DNA from 2 places in the Duganella sp. AC237 genome. Region 2 is predicted to be linked to the other one. Evidence: predicted binding sites of a transcription regulator. Region 2 holds the regulator's gene; the other holds the start of a gene.
What was found. The regulator NrdR, encoded in region 2, represses ribonucleotide reductase genes. The targets are predictions, from matches to a motif close to CACNANATNTNGTG.

Region 1 (14,826 bases), 3.9 Mb from region 2:
CATCCATTACCTGGAACAGAAGCTGGCCGACATGCCGGACCTGCATAAACTGAGTTTGAAGGCGCAATAATGAGCTGGACTGAAATCGTCATCGAAATCGCGCGCGACCACGCCGAAGCCCTGTCGGACGCGTTGATGGAAGTCGGCGCGCTGTCGGTGTCCGTGGAAGACGCCGACGAAGGCACCGACCAGGAGCGCCCGCTGTTCGGCGAGCCGGGCATGGAACCGACCGAAGCGGCATGGGATCACAGCCGCGTCGTCGCCCTGACCAACGAGGATGACGACCAGGCCGCCATCGTGGCCGCCGCCGCCGAACAGATCAAGCTGGCGACCCTGCCGAAGTTCACCACGCGCAAGGTCGAGGAGCAGGACTGGGTGCGCCTGACGCAATCGCAGTTCGCGCCGATTCACATCGGCAAGAACATCTGGGTCGTGCCGAGCTGGCACGAGGCGCCGGACCCTGACGGCCTGATCCTGGAGCTGGACCCGGGCCTGGCCTTCGGCACCGGCAGCCATCCGACGACGCGTTTGTGCATGGAATGGCTGGAAGCGAACCCGGCGCCCGATAAAACCGTGCTCGACTACGGCTGCGGTTCCGGCATCCTGGCGATGGTCGCCAAGAAAGTCGGCGCCGGCGAAGTGGTGGGCGTCGACATCGATCCGCAGGCGATCGAATCGGCGGCCGACAACGCCGAACGCAACAAATGCGACATCGAATACTTCCTGCCGGACACCTTCGCGCAATCGCAGCACGCCGAGCAGAAGTTCGACATCGTGGTCGCCAATATCCTGTCGAGCCCGCTCAAACTGATGGCGCCGATGCTGTCGGGCCGCGTCGCCCCCGGTGGCGCGCTGATCCTGTCGGGCGTGCTGGCGCGCCAGGCCGAGGAAGTGGCTGCCGCCTACGCCCCGTTCATCAAGCTCGGCGTCTGGGCGGAACAAGACGGCTGGGTCGCCCTGCATGGCCGGCTCGGCAGTGATGCGGTACCCGCCCCGCGCTAACGGCAGCGATGGCGCTCGCCACTAAATGCCCCCACTGCAGCACGACGTTTCGGGTCGCTCATGACCAGTTGAAATTACGTGGGGGCATAGTGCGCTGTGGCTCCTGCAATGAAGTTTTCGACGGCAACGCCGCGCTGCTCGAGCCGCTCGCCATCCCGCAGCCGGTCTTTGCGCCGCTTGTGTCCGAAGCACCCTATTCCCCGCCTCCGTTATACCCAACACCCGCACCCTTCGATGAAGCTGGGGCCGAGCAGGACACCCGCGCGTTCGAACCGGCAAGCGACGAACCGATCTATACCCTGGAGCTCGACAGCGCGGTGGACGAGGCTGGTCATGAACGGCAGCCTGATCGGGAGCCAACGATCGAATCTGACGCTGAGGTCGAGCAGGAAGTAGAGTCCGAACCCGCGGCCGAACCCGAGCCCATTCCTCAGCCTATCCTGGAGCCTGTCCCCGCGCAGGAACCCGAGCCGCAACCCGAGCCCGACGAGCAGGAGCAATCCTCCTCCGTCGAACCGGCGCCGGAAGACCCGCTCGCCATCAAACCGATGACGCACGAGGAGCTGGAAGCGGCGTTGGCGGCCGAACTGGCGCTGATGGAGCAAAGCATCGCCGCCGAGGCCGCCGAACAGGAAGCCAAGGCCGCGCCATCGACGGCCGCCGCCGACCGCCAGGAACCGACCATCGACCCCGACTCCCGCTACGACCTCGACGAGGCCGACGAGGAAGCGCTGGTCCAGCTCGCCGCCGCCAGGGAGCGCGACGCCGCGCCCCAGCTGCACACCTTGCTGCGCGCCGCCTCGGCGCCGTCGCAAGACCACTTCGCGCCCCAGGCCGAAGTCCACAGCGTCGAGCCGCCGGAACCCGAAGTGGAAGAAAAGGAAGTCGACGACCCGAACGAACCGGGCTTCCTCAAGCGCGACCGCCGCCGCGAGCGCTACGGCAAGACCATCAACATCGCCATGGGCGTCGGCTCGCTGGTGCTGGTGGGCGCGCTGGCCGCGCAAGGCTTGACCACCTTCCGCAACCAGCTGGCGGCCAGCTACCCCGGACTCAAGCCGACGTTGCAGGACATCTGCGCCACACTGGGTTGCAAGATCGAACTGCCGACCCAGATCGACGAGCTCGTCATTGAGCAGGGCGAACTGCAAACCCTGAGCGAGACCACCTTCTCGTTCACCACCCTGCTGCGCAACCAAAGCACCACCGCGCAGCAGTGGCCGCACATCGAACTGGTGCTCGACGACGCCAACGACAAGGCCATTTTGCGCCGCGTGTTCACGCCGCGCGACTATTTGGGCGCCGACGCCGCGCTGGACAAAGGATTCGCCCCGCGCAGCGAGCAATCTGTCAAACTCTACTTTGAATTGAAACAGCTGAAAGCATCCGGCTATCACATCGCAGTCTTCTATCCATAAAGAACTATCATGACTCAGACCTCCATCATCTGCGGCTCGCTCGCGATCGACACCATCCTGCAATTCCCGGGCCGCTTCGACAGCATCCTGCTGGCCGACCAGCTGCACAAAGTGAACGTGTCGTTCCTGGCGCCGACGATGCGCACGGAATACGGCGGCTGCGCCGGCAACGTCGCCTACAACCTCAAGATGCTGGGCGGCGAGCCGCGCATCGTCGGCGTCATGGGCCAGGACAACGCCGCCTACATCGAGCGCCTGCACAAGCTCGACATCTCGACCGATAACATCCTGATCAAGCAGGACGCCTACAACGCCCAATGCTTCGTCACGGCGGACGAGGACAACAACCAGATCAACGCCTTCCACCCGGGCGCCATGTCGTACGCGCACGAGAACGACGTCGCCAAGGCGGGCGCGGCGGCGGTCGCCATCATCTCGCCGGACGGCCACCTGGGCATGCAAAAGCACGCCGCCGACCTGGCCAAGCTGCAGATCCCGTTCATCTTCGACCCGGGCCAGCAGCTGCCGATGTTCAACGGCGCCGAGCTGATCGCCTTCATCGACAAGGCCACCTACGTCACCGCCAACGACTACGAGATCGAACTGCTGATGGAGCGCACCGGCCTGACGATCCCGGACATCGCCAGCCGCCTGGAAGCGCTGATCGTCACGCGCGGCGAGCAGGGCTCGGAGATCTACACCAAGGGCGAGCGGATCGAGATTCCGGCCGTCAAGGTCGCAGACGTGCTGGACCCGACCGGCTGCGGCGACGCCTACCGCGCCGGCCTGCTGTTCGGCATCACGCAAGGCTGGAAATGGGAAACGACGGGCCGCCTGGCCAGTCTGATGGGTGCGATCAAGATCGCCAGCAAGGGCGGCCAGAACCACAAGCTCACGGCGGCCGAGATCGCCGACCGCTTCGAAGCGGCCTTCGGCTACCGCTTCTAAAAAGCAAATCCGGGGTCAGGTCCACCATTTCTACACGAACCCGTGTGTGGTGGACGATGGGCCTGCCGCACAAAGCAAATCCGGGGTCGGGTTCACCATCTACACATCAGCCCGTGTAGAAATGGTGGACCTGACCCCGGATTTTTTAACGGCCGTTGAAAGCCATGCCCAGCAGAATCTGGGCGATCTGCAGCGCGATCAGCGCCACCAGCAGCGATAAATCAAGATTACCCACCAGCGGCACCACGCGGCGGATCGGCTTGAGCAGCGGTTCGTTGAGCGCGCGCACGAACGGCGCCAGCGGCGCGTTCGGATTGACCCAGCTGAAGATCGCTTCGACCACCAGCAGCGCCATGAAGCCGTACAGTATCCATTTGAGGAAGCGCTCGAACGCGGCCAGCAGCACCGCCTGCGCCGGCCAGCCGGCAAAGAACAGCACCGATGTCGCCAGCAGCACGATCAGGAAGGCGCCGATCAGGCTGGCCCAGTCGTAACCGCCCATGCCCGGCACGATGCGCCGCAACGGCCGCACCAGCCAGTCCGAGAGCTGGAACGTAAATTGGGCCACCGATTGCGGCGGACGAACGCGGATCGCCTGCATCCAGAAGCGCAACAGCAAGGCCCCGCCCAACAACGTGGCGATGGCGTCGACAATCAACATAACAATACTAAGCACGGTCCCTCCAAAAAAAAGCCGCTGTGTGATTGTCTCACACAGCGGCCGGTTGCCTCAGCAGGCACCTAAGTATTTAGCTTAGGAAGGACGCGTGCTGGTTGGGAACGGCCATGCGGCCGCCGGCGCCAACACGGTTTTTGCTGCTGGCGCAGCTGCAGGAGCGGCTGGCTTGGCGACAGCTTCCTTCTTCGGTGCGGCCGCTTTAGGGGCGGCTTTTTTCACGGCTGGCTTGGCTGCAGGAGCAGCTGCTGCCGCGGCAACTGGCGCAGCTGCCGGTGCTGGAGCGGCTGCCGGTTTGGCGGCTGCCGGCTTGGCTGCCGGTTTAGCGGCTGGCTTGGCAGCAGCTGGTTTAGCGGCAGCTTTGACGGCTGGCTTCGTGGCAGCTGCCGGCTTGGCTGCTGCCTTAACCGGCTTTTTTGCTGCTGGCTTAGCCGCTGCCTTTGCAGCTGGCTTGGCTGCTGTTTTTGCCTTGGCGGCTGGTTTAGCGGCGACAGCTTTTTTGGCTGCTGGCTTGGCGGCTGGTTTAGCCGCTGGCTTGGCTGCTGCTTTCGCGGCAGGTTTAGCGGCTGGCTTGGCGGCCGCTTTTTTCGCTGCCGGTTTGGCGGCTACTTTTTTTGCCGCTGGCTTGGCTGCTGCTTTCGCTGCTGGCTTTGCCGCTGGCTTGGCAGCTGCTTTTTTAGCGGCTGGCTTTGCTGCTGGCTTGGCTGCTGCTTTGGCTGCTGGCTTGGCCGCTGCTTTTTTCACTGCTGGCTTGGCTGCTGGCTTGGCTGCTGCTTTCGCGGCTGGCTTTGCTGCTGGCTTTGCCGCGGCTTTTTTAGCGACTGGCTTGGCAGCTGCTTTTTTCACTGCTGGCTTAGCTGCTGGCTTGGCTGCTGCTTTCGCGGCTGGCTTCGCTGCTGGTTTGGCGGCGGCTTTTTTCACGGCTGGTTTTGCAGCTGGTTTTGCAGCGGCTTTGGCAGCTGGTTTAGCGGCTGGTTTGGCGGCGGCTTTCGCTGCTGGCTTGGCGGCTGCTTTCGCTGCGACAGGCTTTTTCGCTGGGGCGGCGGCTTTAGTAGCGGCCGGCTTTTTTGCTGCTGGTTTCTTTGCGGCAGTTGCCATTTTTAGTTCTCCTTCATCGGGGATGGGAAAATTCACATACAAGATTTAAACCCGTCCGGCCCCGGATTGGGCCAGGCGAATTATTCATCGGCACAAACAGGACACTGTTTGCGCTAATGAATTCGGCACCAGCTGAACTGCTGCAACTCCTCACGAGTGCAGCGCTTCAGCCATCTATCTGTCCGCCGTCCGTGGCCGGCGCGGCGTGCAGATACAAATCTTGTTGCGACGTTTTGCGGGTGGTCGGGCGTGTGCTCAGCTCCAGGGACCTACGTCGCAGCCATCGACCGTTTTTGTTTTCAAACAAAAAACCGCCCAACCTGAACCGAATCAGGAAAGACGGTTGAACAAAAACGGTTTGGTCTTGTGCATATCTTTGTGAATCTGTATCCCGTGATCGCGATCATTTCTGCGGTGTGCGCACTTCAAAAAAAGCGCACCTTTATAAACACACATTTTCAATCTCGTAAAGTACACGAAAACCTTGTCGGTACGCAACCGGCACGAGAAGTATTCGTCCGCTTTTTTTCGTCTTATGCTCGCCATTTCACATACGCGTGGCGCTTCGCGCTTGCTCGCTTGCGACATCGTGGTGCGATGTACGCGCTCAATCGAGTTCGAAAATGCGCTCGCCGCGCCGCGCCAAAAAATCGCGCTTCAAAGCGAGTCAATTGCTGCTTGGGTGTCTGCGATGTCGCCGGCATCTCCGCGCGTCCCTCGCCACCATCTTCCGAATTCGAGAGCGCTGGCGCATCGCATGCGCGCTGTCGCTGCTCACTGTTTTTAAATTCGTCGCGATTATGAGACAGAGTGCGGCGAATGGCAAGCGGAATACTGCGATGCGCGGCCGCGCGTCTGCGCTCGGCGCGCGCGGCGGCGTGCCGCGATGTGTGTCGCGATGTGTGTCGTGAAGTGTTCGACGCGTGTTCGGCAAGGTGCGCGCGAAGCGTCGGCGAGTCGTCTGCAATTGTGGGTCGGGTAGTCGACGCATATCGACGATGTGAGGGGGCGACGTCGGCGAGGTGCCCAACGACGGCGTCGAGGTGCGCGCGCCGAGTGTTCGACGCAGCGCTCGCCGGCAGTGTGTCCGACTATTCGGTTTCGTCATCGGGTCGGGCGTCCTACGCGAAAGAATCGCCGAACTCGGACGCGCGCCGCGTCGACATCGCGCGGCACGCGGTGCATAAGCGCTCGATGTACGAGATGAGTTTCCGGCTCGCCGACCGCTACCCGGCGGGGACGCTGGCCTGACGGAGTACATCGAACGGTTCGTATAAAAGAAAAAGCCCGGCGCGAAGCCGGGCTTTTTCCATGCAACTCAAACCGCCATCAATCCCAGTTCAGCGCGCCGCCGGTCTGGTACTCGATGACGCGGGTCTCGAAGAAGTTACGCTCTTTCTTCAAGTCGATCATCTCGCTCATCCACGGGAATGGATTCTCTTCCTGGTCGAACAAGGTCTCCAAACCGATCTGCGTGGCGCGGCGGTTGGCGATGAAGCGCAGGTAACCCTTGAACATGGTCGCGTTCAGACCGAGCACGCCGCGCGGCATGGTGTCTTCGGCGTACGCGTACTCCAGGTCCACGGCCTTCAGGAACAGCTGCTTGATCTCTTCCTTGAACGCCGGGGTCCACAGCAGCGGATTTTCCATCTTGATCGTGTTGATCAAATCGATACCGAAATTGCAATGCATCGATTCGTCGCGCAGGATGTACTGGTACTGCTCCGCCGCGCCCATCATCTTGTTCTGGCGGCCCAGCGCCAGGATCTGGGTGAAGCCGACGTAGAAGAACAGGCCTTCCATCAAGCAAGCGAAGACGATCAAGGACTTGAGCAGCTTCTGGTCGTTTTCCACGGTGCCGGTGGTGAAGGCCGGATCGGTCAGGGTGTCGATGAACGGGATCAGGAACTCGTCCTTGTCGCGGATCGATTTGACTTCGTTATAGGCGTTGAAGATCTCCGACTCGTCCAGGCCCAGCGACTCGACGATGTACTGGTAGGCGTGGGTGTGGATCGCTTCCTCGAACGCCTGGCGCAGCAGGTACTGGCGGCATTCCGGCGCGGTGATGTGGCGATAGGTGCCCAGCACGATGTTGTTGGCGGCCAGCGAGTCGGCGGTGACGAAGAAGCCGAGGTTGCGCTTGACCAGGCGACGTTCGTCGTCGGTCAGGCCGTTCGGGTTCTTCCACAGCTCGATATCGCGCTGCATGTTCACTTCCTGCGGCATCCAGTGGTTGGCGCAGCCGGCCAGGTATTTGTCCCATGCCCACTTGTACTTGAACGGCACCAGCTGATTGACGTCGGTTTTGCCGTTGATGATGCGCTTGTCGTCGGCGTTGACGCGCAGCGCGACTTGCTCGGCGTTGGCTTCGCCGGAGGCCAGTGCGGCCTCGTTGATGGCTTGTGGTACCGCTGGTGCGGCTTCTTCGTCCCAGGACAGCGACATAGTGTATTTCCTTCTGAATTCGTGTATTCGGTCTAAAAAGAACCGCCCGGACGGGCCGGGACGGTTCTCTCTCTATATATATTAGTCAGCGCCGGCTTATTGGCAAGCTTCGCATTCCTCGAAACCGTCGTCGCCGGGACGCAGGTAGCAGGCTTCGCCATCCGCTTCGGCGGTGACCGCCGGAGCCGCCGCAGCGACCGGTGCAGCGGCAGCCGCCGAGGCCATTGCGCTGGCCGACATGCCGCCGTCCACCGACACCGCGTTCAGCGCGCCGGTCTTCGAGGTCGACTTCTCGGTGTGGGTGGCCGAGGTGGTACGCAGGTAGTAGGTGGTCTTCAGGCCGCGCAGCCAGGCCAGCTTGTAGGTCTCGTCCAGCTTCTTGCCCGAGGCGCCGGCCATGTAGATGTTCAGCGATTGGGCCTGGTCGATCCATTTCTGGCGGCGCGACGCCGCTTCCACCAGCCAGGTCGGCGACACTTCGAACGCGGTTGCATAAATATCACGCAGGTCGTTCGGAATGCGGTCGATCTTGGCCAGCGAGCCGTCGAAGTACTTCAAGTCGGCGATCATGACCTCGTCCCACAGGTCGCGCGCCTTCAGGTCGCGCACCAGGTAGGAGTTGATCTCGGTGAACTCGCCCGACAGGTTGGACTTCACGTACAGGTTCTGGAAGGTCGGTTCGATGCAAGCCGACACGCCGATGATGTTCGAAATCGTCGCGGTCGGAGCGATCGCCACGCAGTTCGAGTTACGCATGCCGAACTTCTTGATGCGATCGCGCACCGGGGTCCAGTCCATCGCCGACGACAGGTCCTGCTCCAGGTAGCCGCCGCGCTCTTCGGCCAGCAGCTTGACGGAATCCTGTGGCAGGATGCCGCGGTCCCACAGCGAACCTTTGTACGACTGATAGTGGCCGCGCTCTTCCGCCAGCTCGGTCGAGGCCAGGTAGGCGTAGTAGCACACCGCTTCCATCGAGGTGTCGGCGAAGGCCACGCACTCCGGCGACGAGAACGGCACGCGCATCATGTGCAGGCAGTCCTGGAAGCCCATCACGCCCAGGCCCACCGGACGGTGGCGCATGTTGGCGTTGCGGGCCTTGTCGACGGCGTAGTAGTTGATGTCGATGACGTTGTCGAGCATGCGCATCGCGGTGCGGATGGTCTTTTGCAGCTTGACGTGATCGAGCTTGCCCTCTTTCATATGGGCCGGCATGTTGACCGAGCCGAGGTTGCAGACGGCGATTTCGTCAGGGCCGGTGTTCAGGGTGATCTCGGTGCACAGGTTCGAGCTGTGGACCATGCCCACGTGCGACTGCGGCGAACGGATGTTGCATGGGTCTTTGAACGTGATCCATGGGTGGCCGGTTTCGAACAGCATCGACAGCATCTTGCGCCACAGGTCCAGCGCGGCGATCTTCTTGAACACGCGGATTTCGCCGGCGGCGGCCTTGGCTTCGTAGCCCAGGTAGGCTTTTTCGAAGGCCTTGCCGACCAAGTCGTGCAGGTCCGGGCAATCCGATGGCGAGAACAGGGTCCAGTCGCCCTTTTCCATCACGCGCTTCATGAACATGTCCGGAATCCAGTTGGCGGTGTTCATGTCGTGGGTGCGGCGGCGGTCGTCGCCGGTGTTCTTGCGCAGGTCCAGGAACTCTTCGATGTCCATGTGCCAGGTTTCCAGGTAAGCGCACACCGCGCCTTTGCGCTTGCCGCCCTGGTTGACCGCGACGGCGGTGTCGTTGACCACTTTCAGGAACGGCACCACGCCTTGCGATTTGCCGTTGGTGCCCTTGATGTGGGCGCCCAGCGCGCGCACCGGGGTCCAGTCGTTACCCAGGCCGCCGGCGAACTTGGCCAGCAGCGCGTTTTCCTTGATGGCGTCGTAGATGCCTTCCAGGTCGTCCGAGACGGTGGTCAGGTAGCACGACGACAGCTGCGAACGCAGGGTGCCGGAGTTGAACAGGGTCGGGGTCGACGACATGAAGTCGAACGACGACAGCAGGTTGTAGAACTCGATGGCGCGCGCTTCGCGGTCGCTTTCGTTCAGGGCCAGGCCCATCGCCACGCGCATGTAGAACGCCTGCGGCATTTCGATGCGGACGTCGCGCACGTGCAGGAAGTAGCGGTCGTACAGGGTTTGCAGGCCGATGTAGCCGAACTGCAGATCGCGGTCGGCGACCAGCGCCTTGGCCAGGCGGGTCAGGTCGAATTCGGCCAGCTTGGTGTCCAGCAGCTCGTTTTCGATACCCTTGGCGATGTATTGCGGGAAGTAGGTGATGTATTCGGCGGCCGCCGCGCCCTGCGCGACTTCCTTGCCGAAGACTTCCTTACGAATCGTGTGCAGCAGGATGCGGGCCGTCACTTGCGAGTAGGCCGGGTCTTTTTCCATCAGCGCGCGGGCGGCCAGGATGGCGGACTTGTGCAGCTCTTCGACCGGCACGCCGTCGTACAGGTTTTTCAGCGTCTCGGCGACGATGGCGTCGGCGTCGACGTGCTTTTCCAGGCCGATGCAGGCGGCGTTAATCAGGCCGGTGACGCGGTCCATTTCCAGCGGCTTGCGCTCGCCGTTTTCCAGCACGTGGATTTGCGGCGCGGCGATCTTGGCGCTGGCGCCCTGCGCTTCCTTGAGCGCGCGGCGCTCTTCCATGTGCTTGGCGCGGTACAGGACATAGGCGCGGGCGACATCGTGCTCGCCGGAGCGCATCAGCGCCAGCTCGACCTGGTCTTGCACGTCTTCGATGTGGAAGGTGCCGCCCGATGGCTGGCGGCGCACCAGCGCCGTCACGACGCTGGCGGTCAGCTGTTCTACGAGTTCGCGGATGCGCGCGGAGGCGGCGCCCTGGCCGCCGTTCACGGCCAGGAAGGCCTTGGTGACGGCGATCGCGATTTTCGACGGTTCAAACGCGACGACCGCGCCGTTACGGCGGATGATGCGGTAGTCACCGAGGTCGCCGGCTGCCGTGGACGGGCTGCTGGCGGTGCTCGCAGCGGCTGCTGGTACCAGCGCTGGATTGATGGTGATGTCTTGTGTAGATTGCATTTAAGCTCCCCGATAACGGCGTGCAGTCAGTGCTGCGCGGCTATGTTTGAAAATAAAAAGGCCAAATTGAAGCGATCAGCCACACCTGCCTGGCTGGTTAAACTACTTTAATAAGGGTGGTGAGTTAGTCCAGGAACTTGCTGTGATTTGATTAACCAGTGCCATGTGAACTACTATATCTAGTGATTGCGAAGAACCGATCCACTGATTGTAGTGTTCCGATGGGGCTAATACAAGGGGAAATTTTTGCGTTTCCGCCATTTTTTCGGTTGACTTTACAGAACGCCTTTTACAAAGCGCAATACAGCGCTAGCGCCCACTAACCCGGCTTTCGATATCCGGATTTCTTCACAGAATTTCCGATAACTTTTAACATAAAAGTTCCAATCGAACAACGGTCCGGGGTCGGTTTTGCGGCCGGGCGCGATGTCCTCGTGGCCTTGGACGTCGGTCAGCGGATAGCGCTCGGCCAGCGCCGCCGTCAGCGCCGCCAGCGCCCCGTACTGCGCCGCTTCGAACGGCGTGTCGTCGGTGCCTTCCAGCTCGATGCCGATCGAGTAGTCGTTACATTTTTCGCGTCCGCGAAACGACGACCTGCCGGCGTGCCAGGCGCGGTCGTTGGCCGAGACGTACTGGATCACCCGGCCGTCGCGGCGCACAAAAAAATGGCTCGACACTTTCAGCCCGCGCAGGTCCGCGAACGAAGGGTCAGCATTATAGTCCACCCGGCCGGTAAACAGGTCGGACACGTGGGGACCGCCGAAACAGCCGCCCGGCAGGCTGATATTGTGGATCACCAGCAGCGTGATGTCGGCCGGGTCGGGACGGCAGTCGAAGTTGGGGCTGTCGTAGCGGCTCGCCGCCGGCCACCAGCCGTCCGCGCCTATGCGGTTGTTCATGCCTCGGGCTCCTGGATGTTCAGCTTCTGCATTTGATAGCGCAGCTGGCGGAAGCTGATGCCCAGCAGCTGCGCGGCCTGCGTGCGGTTGAACTGCGTCTGCGTCAGCGCGCGCAGGATGATGTCGCGCTCGACCTGGTTCAGGTAGTCGGGCAGGCTGGCAGGCAGCGGCTCCGTCGCCGCCGACGACGGGAGTGGGGGCGCTGGAACCTGCGCCACCTCCGACGTCTCGACCACCTCGGGCATGCGCGCGCCCTTGAGCGCCAGGTCGGCCACCTCGATCACGCCGTCGTTGGCGAAGGCCAGCGCCCGCTCCAGGATATTTTCCAGCTCGCGCACATTGCCGGGGAAGGGATAGCCGCGCAGCGCATCGAGCACGCCCTCCCCCAGCGCCGCCTGGTGCTCGAAGGTGCCCAACCGCTCCAGGATCGCGCCGGTCAGCACAGGCAGATCGTCGAGCCGCTCGCGCAGCGGCGGCAGACCCAGTTCGATGACATTCAGGCGGTAGAACAGATCCTGGCGAAAGCTGCCCTGCTCCACGCATTGCGCCAGGTTTTTATGGGTCGCACTAATAATACGCACGTCGACCGGCTCCTCGGCGGTGGCGCCGATCTTGCGCACGCGCCGCTCCTGGATCGCCCGCAGCAGCTTGACCTGCATCGCCAGCGGCAGGTCGGCCACCTCGTCGAGCATCAGGGTGCCGCCGTCGGCCGCCTGGAAAAAGCCGTCCCGGTCGTCGGCGGCGCCGGTGAAGGCGCCCTTGCGGTAGCCGAAAAACTCGGCCTCCATCAGCGCCTCCGGAATCGCGCCGCAGTTGACGGCGATGAAGGGTTTGCTGGCGCGCGAGCTTTGCGCGTGGATTTCGCGCGCCGCCAGCTCCTTGCCGCTGCCCGATTCGCCGTGGATGGCGATCGGCGCCATCGAGCGCGCCAGCCGGGCGATCTGCGCGCGCAGCGACTGGATCACCGCCGAATCGCCCTTCAGGCGGCTGGCCGGCGGCGCCGCGCTGGCCGCCTGCCCGGCCGGCGGCGGCACGTTCAGGCGCAGGGCCGAGCGCACCATCAGGCGCAATTGGTCCAGCGCCACCGGCTTGGAGATGTAATCGAAGGCGCCGGCCTTGAGCGCGACGACGGCGTTGTCGGCGCTGCCGAAGGCCGTCACCACCGCGATCGGCGTGTTCTTGTGGGCGGCGCTCACTTCGCGCACCAGCTCCAGACCCAGGCCGTCGGGCAGGCGCATGTCGGTCAGCACCAGTTGATAGTCACGATGCTCACGCTCGGCGCCGGCCAGCAGCGCGCGCGCCTCCGCCAGGGTGGCGGCGCTGTCGACGTCCAGCCCCATTTTCACCAAGGTCAGTTCCAGCAGTTCGCGCAGGTCGGCTTCATCGTCGACCACCAGCACGCGGGGAGAACGCTCGCTCATGGCACTGCCTCTTCTTATTTTTGCGCCGGTTGGGCGAAGGTGATCACAAAGCGTCCGCTGGAGCGGCGGCCGCCATCGGGGCTGTCGCGGCTATCGAAACGGTATTCGTAATCGAGCCGGGCCTCGTTATTCAAACACAATTCGCGCGCCAGATACAGCCCCAGGCCGGTGCCTTTGCTCGATGTGGTGTAAAACGGCTCGAACAGGTGGGCCCGCACCTCCGGCGAGATGCCCGGACCGTCGTCCTGCACATGCAGCTCCATGCGCTGCGCGTGGTGCGGATGGGTGAGCAGGTCGACCCGGATCGATTGCGGGCCGCCGCTGGCATAGCGCACCGCGTTGTTTAACAGATTAAACACCACCTCGCGCAGGTGCAGCGGATCGAAGCGCACCATCGTGCCCGGCGCCACCGACAGGCCGACGATGTCCGACGGCAGGCCGTGGTTGTTGATGAATTCCGACCGCAAGTCGGCCAGGAAGCCGTCCAGCGCCAGCGGCTCGTTATTCGGCTGCACCTTGCGCGACAGCTGCAGGATATCCTCGACCATGCGGTTGACCCGCGCCACGTTGTCGCCGACGATCTTGAGCAGGCGCAGGTGCCCGGTGCTGTCCAGGTCCTCCCCCAGCAGCGCGGTGGCGTGGCCGATGGCCGACAGCGGATTGCGCACTTCGTGGGCGATGCTGGCGGTCAGGCGCCCCATCGACGCCAGCTTCAGTTGCTGCGCCTGATTTTCGATGCCCGTCACGTCCTGCAGAAAAATCACGCTGCGCTCGAAGCCGACGCCGGAGGACGACGTGTCGACCGCCGCGAAGCGCACCTTCAAATGCGCGGACAAGTCGCGGCGCGCGCTCCAGGCGGCGGTCAGCCCTTGCAGCGCCGCGTCGCTGAACGGCTTGATGGTGACGAAGACGGTACTGCGCGCCGGATCGTCGCGCCATTCGGCGTACGCCTGCGCCAACGGCGCCAGCGGCGCGGCCGCCGACAGCTTGAAGTTCAGGTCCGGGCCGACCAATCCAAGCATCTGGCGCGCCGCCGGATTGCCGGCCGAGACCCGCCCGTCCGGATCGACCACCAGGATGCCGTCGCCGATATTGGCCATCACGAGCCGGTTGACCGCCTGCTGCACATTGATTTCCATGCCGCGCTGGATCGCCAACTCCTCCTGGCCGATCAATTTGCCGGCCATCCGGTTGACCACCAGCACGGCGGCGAAAAAGGCGGCGCCGTACAACCCCGATTGCAGCAGGCCATGCTGGCTCTCCATCGCCAGCAGCTGCCACAGGCTCTCGCCGAGTATGAACAGCGCCACCAGCGCGGTGCAGAACAGCGCCAGCACCAGCGGCGCCAGGATGGCCGAACCGGCCAGCGGGAACAGATACAGGATGGCCAGGCCGCTGCGCACCCCGCCGCCGGCGAGGTACAGCAGCGAGATGACGGCCAGGTCGCAGGCGATCTGCGACAGCAGTTGCAGCAGGAAGCGGCGGCGCCAGTAGAAGGCCGTCAGCGCGAAGGCGACCGCCAGGCCCAGATAGGCCAGGCAAACCGGCAGGTAGGGATAGTCGCCGGCGGCGCGCAGGCCCCGGCTGTCGAAACTCAGATAGACCAGCAGCACCAGCGCGATGACCACGCGCGTGGCGTTGAGGGTTTGCAGCGACCGCCAGAAGGTGGCGCGCGATTCAGCCGACAGGGCTTGGAGGCGCGCGACCACCGGTCGGCCCGGGCTTTACGCCGCCGGCGCGGCGGCGTGCGCCGCGCAGCAGTAATCGCGGCCGTTGGCGTGGACCGCCTCCGAGGCGGGGAAGAAAATGCCGCACCTGGCGCATTCGAGCATCGTCTCGGCGTCGGCCAGCGCTTTCTCGGTGCGCGCCTTGTAGACGGTCTG
Region 2 (14,826 bases):
GTGGCGACTTGCGTTCGGGGAGTCTTGTAATGCTGATTTGAAGTCTCGCACACCCCTTCCGGTTGTGGTTTGCCTTCGATGCGGAAATGCCGGAAGAATTTGAACTTTCGACTCACACCTCCAGGGTCGGAAAGGAAGGGCAGGGCAAATTCCTGTTTGTCGAGCAATATCAGGCGCCAAACGTTGCCACCAAAAAAGCGAAACGTCAGTGAATTCGGCGGCAGTAGATTCAGCTCAGCAAACGTGCCGGTGGAGTACCTCGAGCCGAGCACTGCCGAATCGACCAATGTCAAATTAGCGTCGAACATGTAAATTCGCAGCATGTCTTCGTAGGGGATGTCATCAGTGAAGAAGACGACGCTGCAGCCTTGCCATTCCAAGGCCGTTTCCAGCACGGCACCGGTCACGATCAATCCACTTGGCCTACCGTCTAAAAGCAATTCAGATGACGGCAGTTCCGTGTCGGACGGAGGTGACGCCAATCGCGCCGCAAACTTTGAGGTCGGGAGTAATCTCACGAGCGTGGTCTACCAAATAAAGCCAGCACTGAAGGCGGCCAGAGCTCCTCCAGCAAACGCACCTATTGTCACACATACCGGGGCACCAGGGCAGCACGCCAAACCCGCGAGCGCCCCTGCGGCGATGCTCCCACCGATTCCTGCCGCCGTGGTAATAAGCTCGCGTTTGACCGCAGTGGCTTTGTTGGAAGCGTTGAGGATGTTATACGTCGATAGTGCTAGTTACAGCAGAATGACGCCACGGCCCAAGTAAGACAATCGCATCGCATTGCGTGTGACCGAAGGATGAGATCTACCGGCTGACGCCACAACTTCGGCAAAGACGCGATTCTGCTGTGACGGGGTGAGTTTTGCGAAGATCGCACCATTCCCGAACAGCTTCGAAGTTTTTTCAGCGATTAGCGCATTCAGACTACGACCCTCCGCCTTTCTGTACTCTGCGTAAGCGCGGGCGGCAGGAGTGGTGCGTGATCTGATAAGTTGCATGACGACGTTTCGGGTGTCGTGGGCCTGTTCCGCCGCTTGCGCCCAACTCATCTTGCCGCTGACGACTTCGCGGCGCAGACTGTCTGACATGGCTTTTATTTCGCGTGCGTAGATCCGGCGGGCTGTGGAATCGAGCTCTAGATGCATCCCTGCGCTGGCAGTTGTCACTTCGAGCGATTTGATCGCGTTTTCGAACTCTTCTTCGTCGGATCGTTGCATGGTGAATTCCTGTCAGTGGTGTTTGACAAGACTACTGCGTCGTAGAGCGACGGCATTTGAAGGAGCGCAACTGCTCGATGAAGAGAGCCAATGCCTAAGTTAGAGAAATTCGACAATTTGGTCGGAACCGAGGAGCGGTTGTGTTGTTTGATTTCCGACGGATGTTTAGAAAATCAAAGCTTTGCTATCGGGTAATTGCTTGATGAGGGCAGACTATTTGTGCGTTGATGGTGATGGAGGAAAAAAAGCAAAAACAGAGAGCGACCAGACACAAAAAAGCCCACGAACCGAAATTCGTGGGCTTCCTTGATTATTCTTGGTAGGCCGTGCGGGATTCGAACCTGCGACCAACGGATTAAAAGTCCGCTGCTCTACCAGCTGAGCTAACGACCCAAGGGTGCTTCGGTGGTAGGCCGTGCGGGATTCGAACCTGCGACCAACGGATTAAAAGTCCGCTGCTCTACCAGCTGAGCTAACGACCCCCGAAGAAGCGAGATTATAGGGGGTATCGGCCCAACCTGTCAAATGCCCTCAGGACATTATTTTCCGCCGAGGCGCTGTTTGGCCGTGACGGCGGCCGAGGACTCCGGATATTGCTTGATCAGGTCCTGCAGCGTCTTCTTGGCGGCCTTGTCCTTCAGCTCGGTCTGGCAGCTGGCGATGTTGAGCATGGCGTCCGGCGCCTTCGGGCTGTCCGGGTAGTTCTTCAGCACTTGCAGCTGCGCGCTGATGGCGCTCTTGCAGTCGCGCTGGGCATAGAAGGCGTTGCCGAGCCAGTACTGCGCGTTGGGCGTGTACACGGAGGCGGGGTACTGGCGCACGAAGTCGGACAGGGCCGTGCCCGCCGCCTTGTAGTCGCCGGCCTTGAACAGTTCCATGGCCGCGCCGTAGTTCTTCTCCTCGTTCGGATCGACCTGGGCGGCCTTGCCGTCGACCGTCACTTCGCGCGGCTCGAGCTTGCGCAGGCGGGTGTCGAGGTCGACGTAGAAATCCTTCTGGCGCTTTTGCGCGTTCGACAGCTCGTTTTGCAGCACTTCGATCTGGCCGCGCAGTTTGTTGAGCTCCTGCATCGTGTTATCGTTTTGCGCGACCAGATCCAGCGCGCTGGACTTGTCGGACTTGGTGTCCAGTCGGGCGTTCATTTCGATGCGCATCGCTTCGACCTTGGCGCGCAGGTCGAGCAGGGCTTTACGGGCTTCGTCGTCGTCGAACAGGCCGGCGTGGGCTTGCATCGGCAGCCACGTCAGCGCGGCCAGCAGGGCGGCGGCGAGGCCGGATTTGGTGAGTTTCTTCATGTCGGGCGCTTTCAGCAAATCAAAATGGAAACGGGGCAGGGCGCGGTTGAATACCGCGCGCCGCCCCGTATTATGCCTGTGACCCGGCAAAAGGGTAGTGCTTTCGATTACTTGTAGACGATGTCAGCACGACGGTTCTGTGCCCATGCCTCTTCGTTCGAACCGGTCGCTTTTGGCTTCTCTTTGCCCAGCGAGACGGCTTCGATCTGCGATTCCGGCACGCCCAGCGTGGTCATGGCTTTGCGCACGGCTTCGGCGCGCTTCTGGCCCAGCGCCAGGTTGTACTCGGAGCTGCCGCGCTCATCGGTATTGCCTTGAACCAGGATCGAACGCGATTTGTTTTTGGTCAGGTAAGCGGAGTGGTTTTCCACCACTGGCTTGCCGTCGGCGCGCACGACGTAGCTGTCCAGGTCGAAGTAGATGCTACGGTTGGCCAGCACGCCTTTTGGATCGTCCAGCGGATCCAGCGATTTGGTTTCCACCGGGGCGACGGTGCGGGTGTCCGATTGCGACGGCGCGGCCTTGTCGGCTGGACGCTCGACGACTGGTGCCGGCTCCGATACTTTGACCGGGGTCGAGCAGGCGGACAGGATGGCGGCGGTGGTGATGACGAAAGCTAAGCTGCTGAGTTTGCGCATTTGATTCTCCTAGTAATAATAGTAAAGACCAGATTTATTTACTGCATGAATGGACCCCAGGTGGGCTCCTTGATGTTGCCCGCCTGCGTGGTCAGGCGTTGCTTGACACGTCCGTCGACGGACACCACGGCCAGCGATTTGCGGCCACCGGCTTGCGTGGCGTACATGATGTATTTGCCGTTGGGGGCGAAGCTCGGCGATTCGTCGCTGGTGGTGTCCGACAGGCGCTGCTCCTGGCCGCTGGCCAGGTCCAGCACGTACAGCTGGAAGTTGCCGTCGCGGCGCGAAATGTAGGCCAGGGTCTTGCCGTCCGACGAGATGCGCGGGCTGGTGTTGTAGGTGCCGCTGAAGGTCACGCGCTTGGCTTCGCCGCCGTCGGCGCTCATGCGGTAGATCTGCGGGCCGCCGCTGCGGTCGCTGGTGAAGTAGATGCTCTGGCCGTCGGCCGAGAATTGCGGCTCGGTGTCGATGCCGTTGCTGTTGGAGACGCGGCGCAGGCCGCTGCCGTCGGTGTTGACCGTGTAGACCTGGGTGTGGCCGTCCTTCGACAGCGCCACGGCCAGTTTATTGCCGGCCGGCGACCACGACGGCGCCGAGTTGCTGCCCTTTTCGTTGGCGACCACGGTGCGGGCGCGGGTGACCAGGTTTTGCACGTAGACCACCGGCTTTTTCTGCTCGAACGAGACGTAGGCGACCTTGGTGCCGTCCGGCGACCACGATGGCGAGATGATCGGTTCGTTCGAGCGCAGCGCCAGTTGCTCGCCTTCGCCGTCGGCGTCGGCCACCAGCAGTTGATAGTTGCGGCCTTCCTGCTTGACGTAGGAGATGCGGGTGGCGAAAGCGCCACGGATGCCGGTGAGCTTGAAGTAGACGTCGTCGGCGATCAGGTGCGCCGACAGGCGGGTGAACTGCGCCGTGACGGCTTTGTCTAAATTGGAGATCTTGGCTTGCTTGACGGTGTCGAGCAGCTTGTAGCGCACGTCGTAGCGGCCATCGGCCAGCGCATCGACCGTGCCGACGACGAGCGCATCGGCGCCCTTGGATTTCCAGGCGCTGTAGTCGATGTTGTTGACGTCACTGATGACGCCGGCGTCGATCACTTTGAAGGCGCCGCTGCGCTCGAGGTCGGCCTTGATGATCTCGGAGATTTTTTGCGGCGATACGCCTTCGTTGGCGAAACCGGCCACGGCGACCGGGATCTGGTTGCTGCCGACACCGGAAATTTCGATGCGCATCTGCGCCTGGGCCGCGCCCATGGTGGCCGCAATGGTCAGGCCGGCGTAAAGGAGGGTCAGTTTTTTCATATCAATGCATTTCCTTCAGGTTGAAGACGGCTGTAAGTTCGCGTTCTACCGTACCATCTTTCTTCTTTGGCAGTGGTGACGACTTGTCAATCGCGTTCTCGATCGCTTGGTCGTAGGCCGGCGAACCGCTGCCTTTGATCTTGCGTTTGTTGATGATTTCACCGGACGGCAACTGGGTGATCAGGTAAGTGGCTGTCAGGCTGTCGTCTTCGCCGCCGTAAGCCAGATTGCTCTTGATCTTGGCGCGGACGGCCGCCGAATAACCGCCGTCGACCTTGCCGCCGGTCGATTGCGCGGCCGTGCCGGTCGAGCCCTTGGCCGCCGAGCCCGTGATGCGGCTCATTTCGGCGGCGAAGGCCTTGTCCTTGGCGGCCTTGTCGGCTTTCTCGGCTTTTTCCTTGGCCAGTTTGTCGGCGACGGCTTTTTTCTTGTCTTTTTCGGCCAGTTCCTTCTTCTCTTTCTCGGCTTGCTCTTTTTCCTCTTTCAGCTTTTCTTCCTTCAGCTTTTGCTCGGCGAGTTTCTTGTCAGCCAGCTTCTTCGCTTCCAGCTTGGCCTGCTTCTCTTCGGCTTCCTGTTTCAGCTTGGCTTCCTTGGCTTCGGCCAGCTTCTTCTCTTCGAGTTTTTTCTTGGCCTTCAGGCGTTCGAGGGCGATATCGGGTTCCTTCGGCGCGGGCGGCGCCTCCACCGGTGGCGGCGGCGGGGCCTTGACGACGGGCGCCGGCTCCGGTTCCGGCTCCGGTTCGGGCGCTGGTTTAGGCTCCGGCGTCGGCTCGGCCGGCGCGGCGTCCTGCACCTTCATGTCCCAGATCTCGGCCTGCACTTCGGTCGGTTCATTGTTCTGCCAGCTCACGCCGACCCACAGGAACAGCAGCAGCACCGCGTGCATCGCCACGGCCAGCACCACGGAGCGCCAGCCTTCGTTATGTCGCGGAACCTTGTACGGACCGCCTGCGGTTGCGGGTTTCATCGTCTGCACTAGTTATTTGGTGGACAAGCCGACCCGGTTAATGCCCATCTTTTTCGCTTCCGAGATCAGCTGGATCACGTCGTCGTACTTGCTTTCCTTGTCGCCGGCGATCAGCACCGGGTATTCCGGATGCGTTTCGTGCAGCGTGCGCAGTTTCTTGACCAGCGCGTCGCGGTTCGGCGCCGTTTCCGGCGCGTCCTCGTCTTTGCCCTTGACGCCGATCGACAGCGCGCCGTTCGGCTTGATGACGATTTGCACGTAGTCGCTTGGCGGCTTGGTCGATTTTTCAGCGTTCGGCAAGTCGACGATGCTCGGGTCGGTGGCCGACGGCATGACCATGAAGATGATCAGCAAAACCAGCATGACGTCGATGTACGGCACCACGTTGATTTCGGACTTGAACTTGCGGCCGCGACCGCCGCGCATGCTGCTGGAGAAAGAGGAAGCCATGGTCTCTCTGCCTTATTAACGCGATTGACGTTGCAGGATATTGGAGAACTCTTCGACGAAACTTTCGAAGCGGATCGCCAGACGATCGATGTCGTGCGAGAAGCGGTTGTAGGCGACAACCGCCGGAATCGCCGCGAACAGGCCGATGGCGGTGGCGATCAGCGCTTCGGCGATGCCGGGCGCGACGGCGGCCAGGGTGGCTTGCTGCACGTTGGCCAGGCCGCGGAAGGCGTTCATGATGCCCCAGACGGTGCCCAGCAGGCCGATGTACGGCGACACCGAGCCGACCGAGGCCAGGAAGGCCAGGTGCGATTCAAGCACGTCCATTTCGCGCTGGAAGGCGGCGCGCATGGCGCGGCGCGCGCCGTCGAGGATGGCGCCGTGGTCGACGGGATCGCGGCTGGCGGCGTAGGCGGCCTTGCTTTTGATGAACTCACCCATCCCGGCTTCGAAGATGCGCGCCAGCGGGCCGCTGTTGGCGCGGTCCTTGCCGGCGTTCTGGTGCAGCGCGTGCAGGTTGCCGCCGGCCCAGAAGGTTTTTTCGAAGTCGATCGTCAGGCGGCGCGCCGAGCGCACCGCGAACAATTTACTGAAGATGTAGGTCCAGCTGGTCAGCGAGATGATGAACAACAACGCCATGATCAGTTGCACGATCAGGTGGGCGTTGGAGATGAGGGACAGGAAAGAGAGGTCTTGGGTGACGTTCATTATTTATCAGTCTGATCAGTCTGTTTTCGTGATGTTGGTGGTGCTGCGCATTTTGTCCGCGACCGCTGGCGGCACCGCGCGCGGGCGCAGCGTCGAATCGACGCAGCCGACCCTGACCCGCGCCGTGTTCAGCAGTTGCTCGCCGCACCATGCCTCCTGGACAAAGGAGATCGAGGCGCGTCCTAATTTTTCGATACTTAATGTTAATTTTATTACGTCGTCAAGCTTAGCAGGCGCATGATACTCCGCGCTGACGCTTTTGACGACGAACATAGCGTCGTGTTCCTGCAATAAAGCGTGCTGGCTCACATTGATCTGCCGCAGCCATTCGGTGCGGGCGCGCTCGAAGAACTTCAGATAGTTCGCGTAATAGACGATACCGCCGGCGTCGGTGTCTTCGTAGTAGACCCGGACGTTCCAGATGAACTCTGCTGGCATGTTGTTAGGATTGCAAGTTGTGTTGAGCAACATTCTACGCGATTTTGTTCTTTTGGTTGAAGTTTGGACGGTTGAATGCACGTCCATCCCGCCACTTGTGCGGGATTTCAACTTGGGGCGCAAAGATTGCACTGGTGACAGTTAAGCGGTTTACAGGCAACTTGCCAAGGATTGTAACAACCGCTTACGAATTGCAGGGACGCATGCTTTCACCCGAACGGCGACGCACCGCCGGGGTCGTACCCCGTACGGGGTACGGCCCCTCCGTCCTCGGGTTTAAGGGTTGCGCTTGATCGCCAGCGGACCGTAACCCTGGCACGTCGGCATCATCTCGATGCGGTTGATGTTGATGTGCGGCGGCAAGGTCGCGATCCAGAACGCGGTGTTGGCGATGTCTTCGGCCGTCAGCGGCACGGTGCCTTCATACACCTTGGCGGCGGCTTCGTCGTTGCCCTTCATGCGCACGTTCGAGAATTCGGTGCCGCCGCACAAGCCCGGCGCCAGATTCGTGGCGCGCACGCCGGTGCCGATCAGGTCCGCCCGCAGGTTCAAGGTGAACTGTTCGACAAACGCCTTGGTGGCGCCATAGACGTTGCCGCCCGGGTAGGGCGTGGCGCCGGCGACGGAACCGAGGTTGATGACGGTGCCGCTGCCGCGCTTGACCATGTCCGGCAGGATCGCGCGGGTCATGGCGACCAGGCCGCTGCAGTTGGTGGCGATCATCGTGTCCCAGTCGTCCAGCGACGATTCGTGGGCCGGGGTGACGCCCAGCGCCAGGCCGGCATTGTTAATCAGTACGTCGATCTGCTTCCATTCGGCAGGCAGGCCGTCCAGCGCCGTTTTGATCGATGCCTTGTCGGTGACGTCCAGCACTACCGGCAGCACGGCGTCGCCCAGTTCGGCCGACAAGGTCTGCAGGCGGTCCTCGCGGCGTCCGCTGATCAGCACTTTGTGACCGTTTTGAACGAAAGTGCGGGCCATGGCGGCGCCGAAGCCGGCGGTGGCGCCAGTGATGAAGACGATCATGTTTTATCCTTGTCGATGAGGTAAGAGGGCGGAAGGCTGGACAAAATTGTAGCCGAAATGGCAGTATCCCTCGAGGCCCGCCGGTAAAACGCACAATCTTGCCAGTTATGCAAGCCGCTTCCTTGCTCAAATCTGGCGCATAAATTACAATCCGGGTTCCATTACGTCTCACGTAACTGGCGAAAAGCTGCGGTCGGCCCCAAAATGGTGCGTCGATCCGTCGGCGAAAGGTGGGCATCCACCGGGAAACGTGAGATTTCATTAGCCGTTCGCCTGGGCAGCCCATCGATGGAAAGCACGAAAGAGGCTGCCTGTCCGCTATCGGCGTCCCTCATTCGATCCAGCCTGCCAAGTACTACAGTTACTCATTCGATTGGAGTTTTTCATGTTCGCAAAAGATCACACCCTCGCCAGCGTTGACCCGGAATTGTTCGGCGCCATCCAAAAAGAAAATACCCGCCAGCACGACCACATCGAGCTGATCGCGTCGGAGAACTACACCTCGCCGGCCGTGATGGAAGCGCAAGGCTCGCAGCTGACCAATAAATATGCCGAAGGCTATCCAGGAAAGCGCTACTACGGTGGCTGCGAATACGTCGACGTCGTCGAGCAACTGGCGATCGATCGCGTCAAGCAACTGTTCGGCGCGGAAGCGGCCAACGTGCAGCCGAACTCCGGCTCGCAGGCGAACCAGGGCGTGTTCTTCGCCGTCCTCAAACCGGGCGACACCATCATGGGCATGTCGCTGGCCGAAGGCGGCCACCTGACCCACGGCATGCCGCTCAACATGTCCGGCAAGTGGTTCAACGTTGTGTCCTACGGCCTGACCCCGGAAGAGGACATCGACTACGCCGCCATGGAAGCGCTGGCGAAGGAACACAAGCCTAAGCTGATCATCGCCGGCGCGTCGGCCTTCTCCAAGAAAATCGATTTCGAGCGTTTCGCCGCCGTCGCCAAGGCCGTTGGCGCCTACTTCATGGTCGACATGGCGCACTACGCCGGCCTGATCGCCGCCGGCCTGTACCCGAACCCGGTGCCGCACGCCGACTTCGTCACCTCGACCACGCACAAATCGCTGCGCGGCCCGCGCGGCGGCATCATCCTGATGAAGGCCGAGCACGAGAAGATCATCAACTCGGCTATCTTCCCTGGCATCCAGGGCGGCCCGCTGATGCACGTGATCGCCGGCAAGGCCGTCGCCTTCAAGGAAGCGCTCACGCCAGAATTCAAGGCCTACCAGCAACAAGTCGTCATCAACGCCGACGTGCTGGCCAAGACCCTGATCAAGCGCGGCCTGCGCATCGTGTCCGGCGGCACCGAGTCGCACGTGATGCTGGTGGACCTGCGTCCGAAGAACCTGACCGGCAAGGAAGCCGAAGCGATCCTGGGCACCGCGCACATCACCACCAACAAAAACGGCATCCCGAACGATCCGCAGAAGCCATTCGTGACTTCCGGCATTCGCCTGGGCAGCCCGGCGATGACCACGCGCGGTTTCAAGGAAGCCGAAGCGGAAGAAGTCGGCAACCTGATCGCCGACGTGCTGGACAATCCGCACGACGCCGCCACCATCGAGCGCGTCAAAGCGGCGGTGAAGGTGCTGGCCGATAAATATCCGGTCTACGCCAAGTAATTTGCTTCAGTAGTAAGGCGGGGCGCCGGCCTGGCTGGCGTCCCGTTAAGTAGTTCAATGTAAGTTTGCCCATGGCTCATATGAAATGTCCGTTCTGCCAGCATGACGATACCCAGGTTCTCGATACGCGTGTATCCGAGGAAGGGGATTCCATCCGCCGGCGCCGGCGTTGCGGCAAATGCGATAAACGATTTACCACGTATGAGCGCATCGAGCTGGTCATGCCGTATGTGGTCAAGAAGAACGGCAGCCGCACCGAGTACTCGGCCGCCAAGTTGCGCGGCAGCCTGACCTTGGCCCTGCGCAAGCGTCCGGTCGCGGCGCCCGCCGTCGACGCGGCCGTGTTGTCGATCGAGGAAAAATTGCTCACCAGCGGCAAGCGCGAAGTCGACACCGGCTACATCGGCGAGCTGGTGATGCAGGAGTTGCAGCGCCTCGACAAGATTGCGTATATCCGCTTCGCATCGGTTTATAAAAACTTCGAAGACCTGGCCGAGTTCCAGGACGCCATCGCCGAAGTCGGACAGGACCGCAAGCCGCGCAAAAGCTAGCATCCTGCTAGCGCACAGTTGATCCACCTCATACCTCGGCCATTGGCCGCTGCTACCGTCTAGCTAGTCCCCGACAGTCGCTGACTGTCCCTGTCGACTTGCGGAGGTGTGCATGCTCACGGCCCGTGCTGTTGCCGGCTTTACCCTGGTCGAAGTCATGATCGCCGTGCTCGTGCTGGCCTTGGGCATCGTCGGCGGCGTTTCGATGCAACTGGCGGCGCTGCGAGCCCGTCACCAGTCGACCTTGCTGGCACAGGCGTCCTGGCTGGCCGTCGGCATGGCCGAACGCATGCGCGCCAATGCCGAACATATGCGGCTGGCCGATGGCGCCAACCTGTATCTCACCCTCGATTACGATGTGCTGGCCGAGCCCGACCCGCCGGCGCCGTCCGCGCTGTGCTATGGCGGCGATTGCGACGGCGTCCAGCTGGCCGCGTTCGATCTGTATGAAATGAAGACGCTGATGCGCGAGAACTTGCCGGCGGGCCGCGCCGTGGTCTGCCGCGACGCCGGCTTGTGGTCGGGCGGCAAGCTGCGCTGGGCGTGCAGCGGTGGGGCCGGCGCGCCTTTGGTGATCAAGGTCGGTTGGCGCGGCAAGAACCCCGACGGCACGCCGCGCAAGGACGAGGCCGGCGAGTACATGCCCGGCGTGGCGTTGACCGTGGGGGCGCCATGATGCGGGCGCGCCAGCAGGGCTGGACCATCATCGAGCTCGTCATTGCCACCGGTCTGGGCCTGGTGCTGACGTTGCTGGCCAGTGGATTGTTGCTGGCGACTAGCGGCAGCTACCGCAATCACAGCGAGAACATGTGGATCAACGACGGCGGGCGCTATGCGCTGGAGATTATGTCGCAGGCGATACGGCAGGGCGCGTATGTCAACTGGGACAGCAAGGAGGCGCCGGCCGAGCTTGCCGCGCACGAGCCGGCCGCCATCGCCGGTCTTGACGCCAGCAGCATCAGCAAGGCCAGCGACGGTATCTCCGGCGTGGCGCCGGACGCGGCCAACGGCAGCGACGTGCTGGCGTTGCGTTTCTCCGGTTATGGGGACGGCGCGAACGGCGACGGCTCCAGCCTTAACTGTGCCGGCTTCGGCGTGGGCGCGCCCTCGGCCGTGAACGAGCGCGGCTGGAGCATCTTTTATGTCGCCGCCGATGCCGGCGGCGAGCCGGAATTGCGCTGCAAATATCGCAGCGCGGCGGGCTGGGGCGCGGACGCCATCGTGCGCGGCGTCGATTCTTTTCAGGTGCTGTACGGCCTCGATAGCGACGAGCCGGCCGATGGCATTCCCAATACCTTCGTCAATGCGACCGCGATCAACGGCATGGACGCGGCGCTGGTGCTGGTCGGCGCCACGCCTGAGGAACTCCAGCGCGATCTGCACCGCAAGACCAACTGGAAGCGCGTCTGCAGCGTGAAGCTCGCGTTGCTTTTGCACGGCGATAACAACACGCGGGCCGATACCGTGGTGCGCCGGTTCGACCTGTTCGGGCCGGCTTATTCCGATGGCCACGGCGACGACCAGGGCGTGCGGATTACGGAGCGATTATTTCCCGAATCGCAGCGATGGCGAGCGCGGCGGGTGTTCGGAATGACGGTCGCGCTGCGCAACAGGAGCGGTTGATATGAGGGCGCGCTTAAGGGGTGGCGCCTCGCTGCGGCAAGAGCGCGGCGTGGCGTTGCTGGTGTGCCTGCTCATGCTGATATTGGTGATGCTGCTGGGCGTGTCGGCGGCGCAGCTGAGTTTGCAGGGCGAGAAGGCCGCGCGCGGCGAGCGCGATCGGGAAGTGGCGTTTCAGGCGGCGGAGGATGCGTTGGCGGATGCGGAACGTGACATCCAGGCGGGCGGCGGCGAGGTCGTCGATCCGGCCTGCGGCGAAGCGCCGGTGTGGCAGCGGGTCGACCTTTCGGGCAAGGTGGATGCCGGCTGCACGGTCGCGTATGGCGCGGCGACCGGGGCGGCGATGCAGACCGGGCAAGGCTTCCTGCCGTTTAAGAAGCCGCGTTACCTGATCGAACGTACCGAGTGCCATCATCCTGGAGAAGATGCGTCCGCCGTCGCCACACCCAGCTATTGCTATCGGGTGACGGCGATCGGTTTCGGGGCGAAACCGGCAACCGAGGTGGTGTTGCAAAGTGTGTTCCGCAAGCCGGAGTGAGGAGGAGGGCGTATGTCTGCAAAGAACGGTCGGCGCTGGTTAATGCGAATGCTGAAAAGGTCGGCGGTGCTGGCCATCACGATCACCTCTTGCGCGGTCGCTGCTCCGCCCGTGCTCGATATCGCCAGCGAGCCGTTGACGGCGGCATGCTGCGTCGCCACGCCGCCGGCCGGTGCTGCCGAATTCGACGGCGCCTCCCTGCTGCTCGTGGCGCCGCCGCCGGCAAGCGCCAGTGCCGGCGACCTGTTTCAGGCGAGTATGAATATGGCCGACTGGAGTGGACACTTTTCCCGTTACGCTTTGTCTCCCGGCGGCGCGGGATTTTCCTCGACGCCAACGGCGATGTGGGACGCCGGCGTGCTGCTGACGGGCGACGGCGCGCGTGCGCCATCGCCAGCCCCGGCCGCGCGTAAAATCTTCACCGCTATCGTGCAGTCTGGCGGCGCGCTGGAGATGGTCCCTTTTGAATGGAGCGCCTTGTCGGCAGAGCAGCGGCAGCAACTGAATCAGGCGCCGCCGCCCGCCACCGGCGCCGATGCCATGGGCGAGCAACGCCTGGCTTTCCTGCGCGGCGATCGCACGCAGGAAGGCATGCTCTTCCGCGCGCGCAGCAGCGTGCTGGGCGATTCCATTAACAGCACGCCGGTGTATGTCGGGCCAGCGTCCGGCGCGGCGTCCGCCACGCGGCCGAACGTCATCTACATCGGCGCCAACGACGGCATGCTGCACGCCTTCAACGCCGCCGACGGCAGCGAACTCTTCGCCTATGTGCCTAACGCGTTGATGGCCAAGTTGAACCACCTGTCCAGTCCCGACTATGTGCACCAAGCCTATGTGGACGGGCCGGCCAGCTTTGGCGAGGCGACGATCAATGGCAGCAGCAAGACCGTCCTGGTCTCCGGGATGGGCGCCGGGGCGCAAGGCGTTTTCGCGCTGGACGTTACCGACCCGCTGCGCTTCGCCGACGGCGGAGGTGTTCTGTGGGAATTTACCGACCGCGACGACGCGCTGATGGGCAATGTCACCACACGGCCGCAAATTGCCAAATTGCGCAGCCGGGATGTGGCGGGCGTGCCGATCTACAAACATTTTGCGGTTGTCGCGAGCGGCTTGAACAACTACGCTGCGGACGGCAACGCCAGCCCGACGGGCAAGGGCGCGTTGTTCCTGCTGGCGCTCGACAAGCCACGTGGCGCGGCATGGCGGCTCAACGTCAACTACTACCGACTCATCACGCCCATTTCCGACGCGGCGCTGGCCAACGGGCTCAACGCGCCGGTGCTGGTGGCCGACCGCATGGGTGCTGTTCGCTATGGCTACGCAGGCGACTTGCAGGGCAACCTGTGGCGTTTCGATTTCGACGGCGGCGCGCCTTGGGCGGGCGCGGTCGGTCCCGGCGCCGGAGGCACACCGCTGTTTGTCGCGCGCGACGACAGCGGCAGGCGTCAGCCTATCATCCAGCAGCCTTTGCTGGCGTATGCCGATGGCGGCGGCTATCTGGTTTTATTCGGGACCGGCAAGTTGATCGAAAAAGCCGACCGTACGTCGGCCAGTTTCGCGCCGCAGTCCTATTACGCGATTCGCGACAGTTTGCATGATCCCGCCGAGGTCGTAACCAGCCGCAGCCAGTTGACGCAGCGCGTACTGAGCGGCAATGCCGGCACGGCGCCGTTCAGCATCAGCGGCGCCAAAATGGCATTCGACAGCATGGGCTGGTATGTCGATTTCTTGCAGGCGCAGACGACGGGAGAACGCAGCATCGATAGCGGCGTGCTGGCCGGTGGCGAGGTCTTTTTCAATACTTTGCTACCGCGCAGCGATCCGTGTGATAAGGCCCGCAGTAGAACTTATGCGCTCAATGTGCTCACTGGCCTGACCAAGGATAGCGTTGCAACGCTGCCGACACCGCCGTCCACGGAGCAGCCGATTGTCGGGCAGGTATCGGACGCATACAGGGCGACGCCGTCGCTGTTGCCCGTCACGTCGAGCAAGACGCCGCGCGACCCGACCGGCAGCACGCGCCTGCTCAAAGAGTTGGCCGTTACCAACCTCACGCCGCAGGGAAACGTGGTCGTTGGCCGCGTCAAGGTGCAACTGCGCGCCGGGCGCCTGAGTTGGCGCGAGGTGGGCAATTGGCGTCAATTGCACGAGGCCTTCAAATGAGCCGCCGCGCACACGCCGGCTTCAGCATGATCGAAATGCTGATCGTCATGGTGATCCTGGCCGTGCTGGCCGCTGCCGCCATGCCCGCCTGGCAGCAGCATGTGATCAGTACCCGCCGCAACGAGGCGCAGGCGATGATGTTGAAGTTGATGTTGCAGCAGGAGCGTTATTTCACGCAGCACGGCACGTACATCGCATTCTCCTCCGGCTCGACAGATTTCGAGGCGCGCCAGTTTCAGTGGTGGAGCGGCAGCCGCGCGCCGGGCAGCGGC

Region 1: AC0IYS_RS26760 (ribonucleoside-diphosphate reductase subunit alpha) is a predicted target of NrdR. The motif match lies at 10,795-10,808, and genes of this name have one in related genera.

The regions. Positions count from the first base shown of each region.
Region 1 covers NZ_CEEDEW010000003.1:6,030,479-6,045,304, forward strand. Annotated here, with positions in the region: gene accC (acetyl-CoA carboxylase biotin carboxylase subunit) at 1-70, shown strand, start outside; gene prmA (50S ribosomal protein L11 methyltransferase) at 70-1,002, shown strand; gene AC0IYS_RS26730 (DUF3426 domain-containing protein) at 1,011-2,420, shown strand; gene AC0IYS_RS26735 (carbohydrate kinase family protein) at 2,430-3,368, shown strand; gene AC0IYS_RS26740 (YggT family protein) at 3,514-4,029, opposite strand; gene AC0IYS_RS26745 (hypothetical protein) at 4,214-5,191, shown strand; gene AC0IYS_RS26750 (hypothetical protein) at 6,199-6,393, shown strand; gene AC0IYS_RS26755 (ribonucleotide-diphosphate reductase subunit beta) at 6,472-7,587, opposite strand; gene AC0IYS_RS26760 (ribonucleoside-diphosphate reductase subunit alpha) at 7,684-10,623, opposite strand; gene ampD (1,6-anhydro-N-acetylmuramyl-L-alanine amidase AmpD) at 10,899-11,522, opposite strand; gene AC0IYS_RS26770 (sigma-54-dependent transcriptional regulator) at 11,519-12,943, opposite strand; gene AC0IYS_RS26775 (sensor histidine kinase) at 12,958-14,652, opposite strand; gene AC0IYS_RS26780 (PP0621 family protein) at 14,668-14,826, opposite strand, start outside.
Region 2 covers NZ_CEEDEW010000003.1:2,110,803-2,125,628, forward strand. Annotated here, with positions in the region: gene AC0IYS_RS09690 (hypothetical protein) at 1-407, opposite strand, end outside; gene AC0IYS_RS09695 (hypothetical protein) at 741-1,223, opposite strand; tRNA gene AC0IYS_RS09700 (tRNA-Lys) at 1,541-1,616, opposite strand; tRNA gene AC0IYS_RS09705 (tRNA-Lys) at 1,630-1,705, opposite strand; gene ybgF (tol-pal system protein YbgF) at 1,763-2,518, opposite strand; gene pal (peptidoglycan-associated lipoprotein Pal) at 2,626-3,156, opposite strand; gene tolB (Tol-Pal system beta propeller repeat protein TolB) at 3,195-4,460, opposite strand; gene tolA (cell envelope integrity protein TolA) at 4,462-5,427, opposite strand; gene AC0IYS_RS09730 (ExbD/TolR family protein) at 5,440-5,877, opposite strand; gene tolQ (protein TolQ) at 5,893-6,585, opposite strand; gene ybgC (tol-pal system-associated acyl-CoA thioesterase) at 6,601-7,023, opposite strand; gene AC0IYS_RS09745 (SDR family oxidoreductase) at 7,300-8,049, opposite strand; ZMP/ZTP riboswitch at 8,212-8,335, shown strand; gene glyA (serine hydroxymethyltransferase) at 8,435-9,682, shown strand; gene nrdR (transcriptional regulator NrdR) at 9,763-10,233, shown strand; gene pilV (type IV pilus modification protein PilV) at 10,346-10,909, shown strand; gene AC0IYS_RS09765 (PilW family protein) at 10,906-11,856, shown strand; gene AC0IYS_RS09770 (pilus assembly PilX family protein) at 11,858-12,391, shown strand; gene AC0IYS_RS09775 (pilus assembly protein) at 12,434-14,554, shown strand; gene AC0IYS_RS09780 (type IV pilin protein) at 14,551-14,826, shown strand, end outside.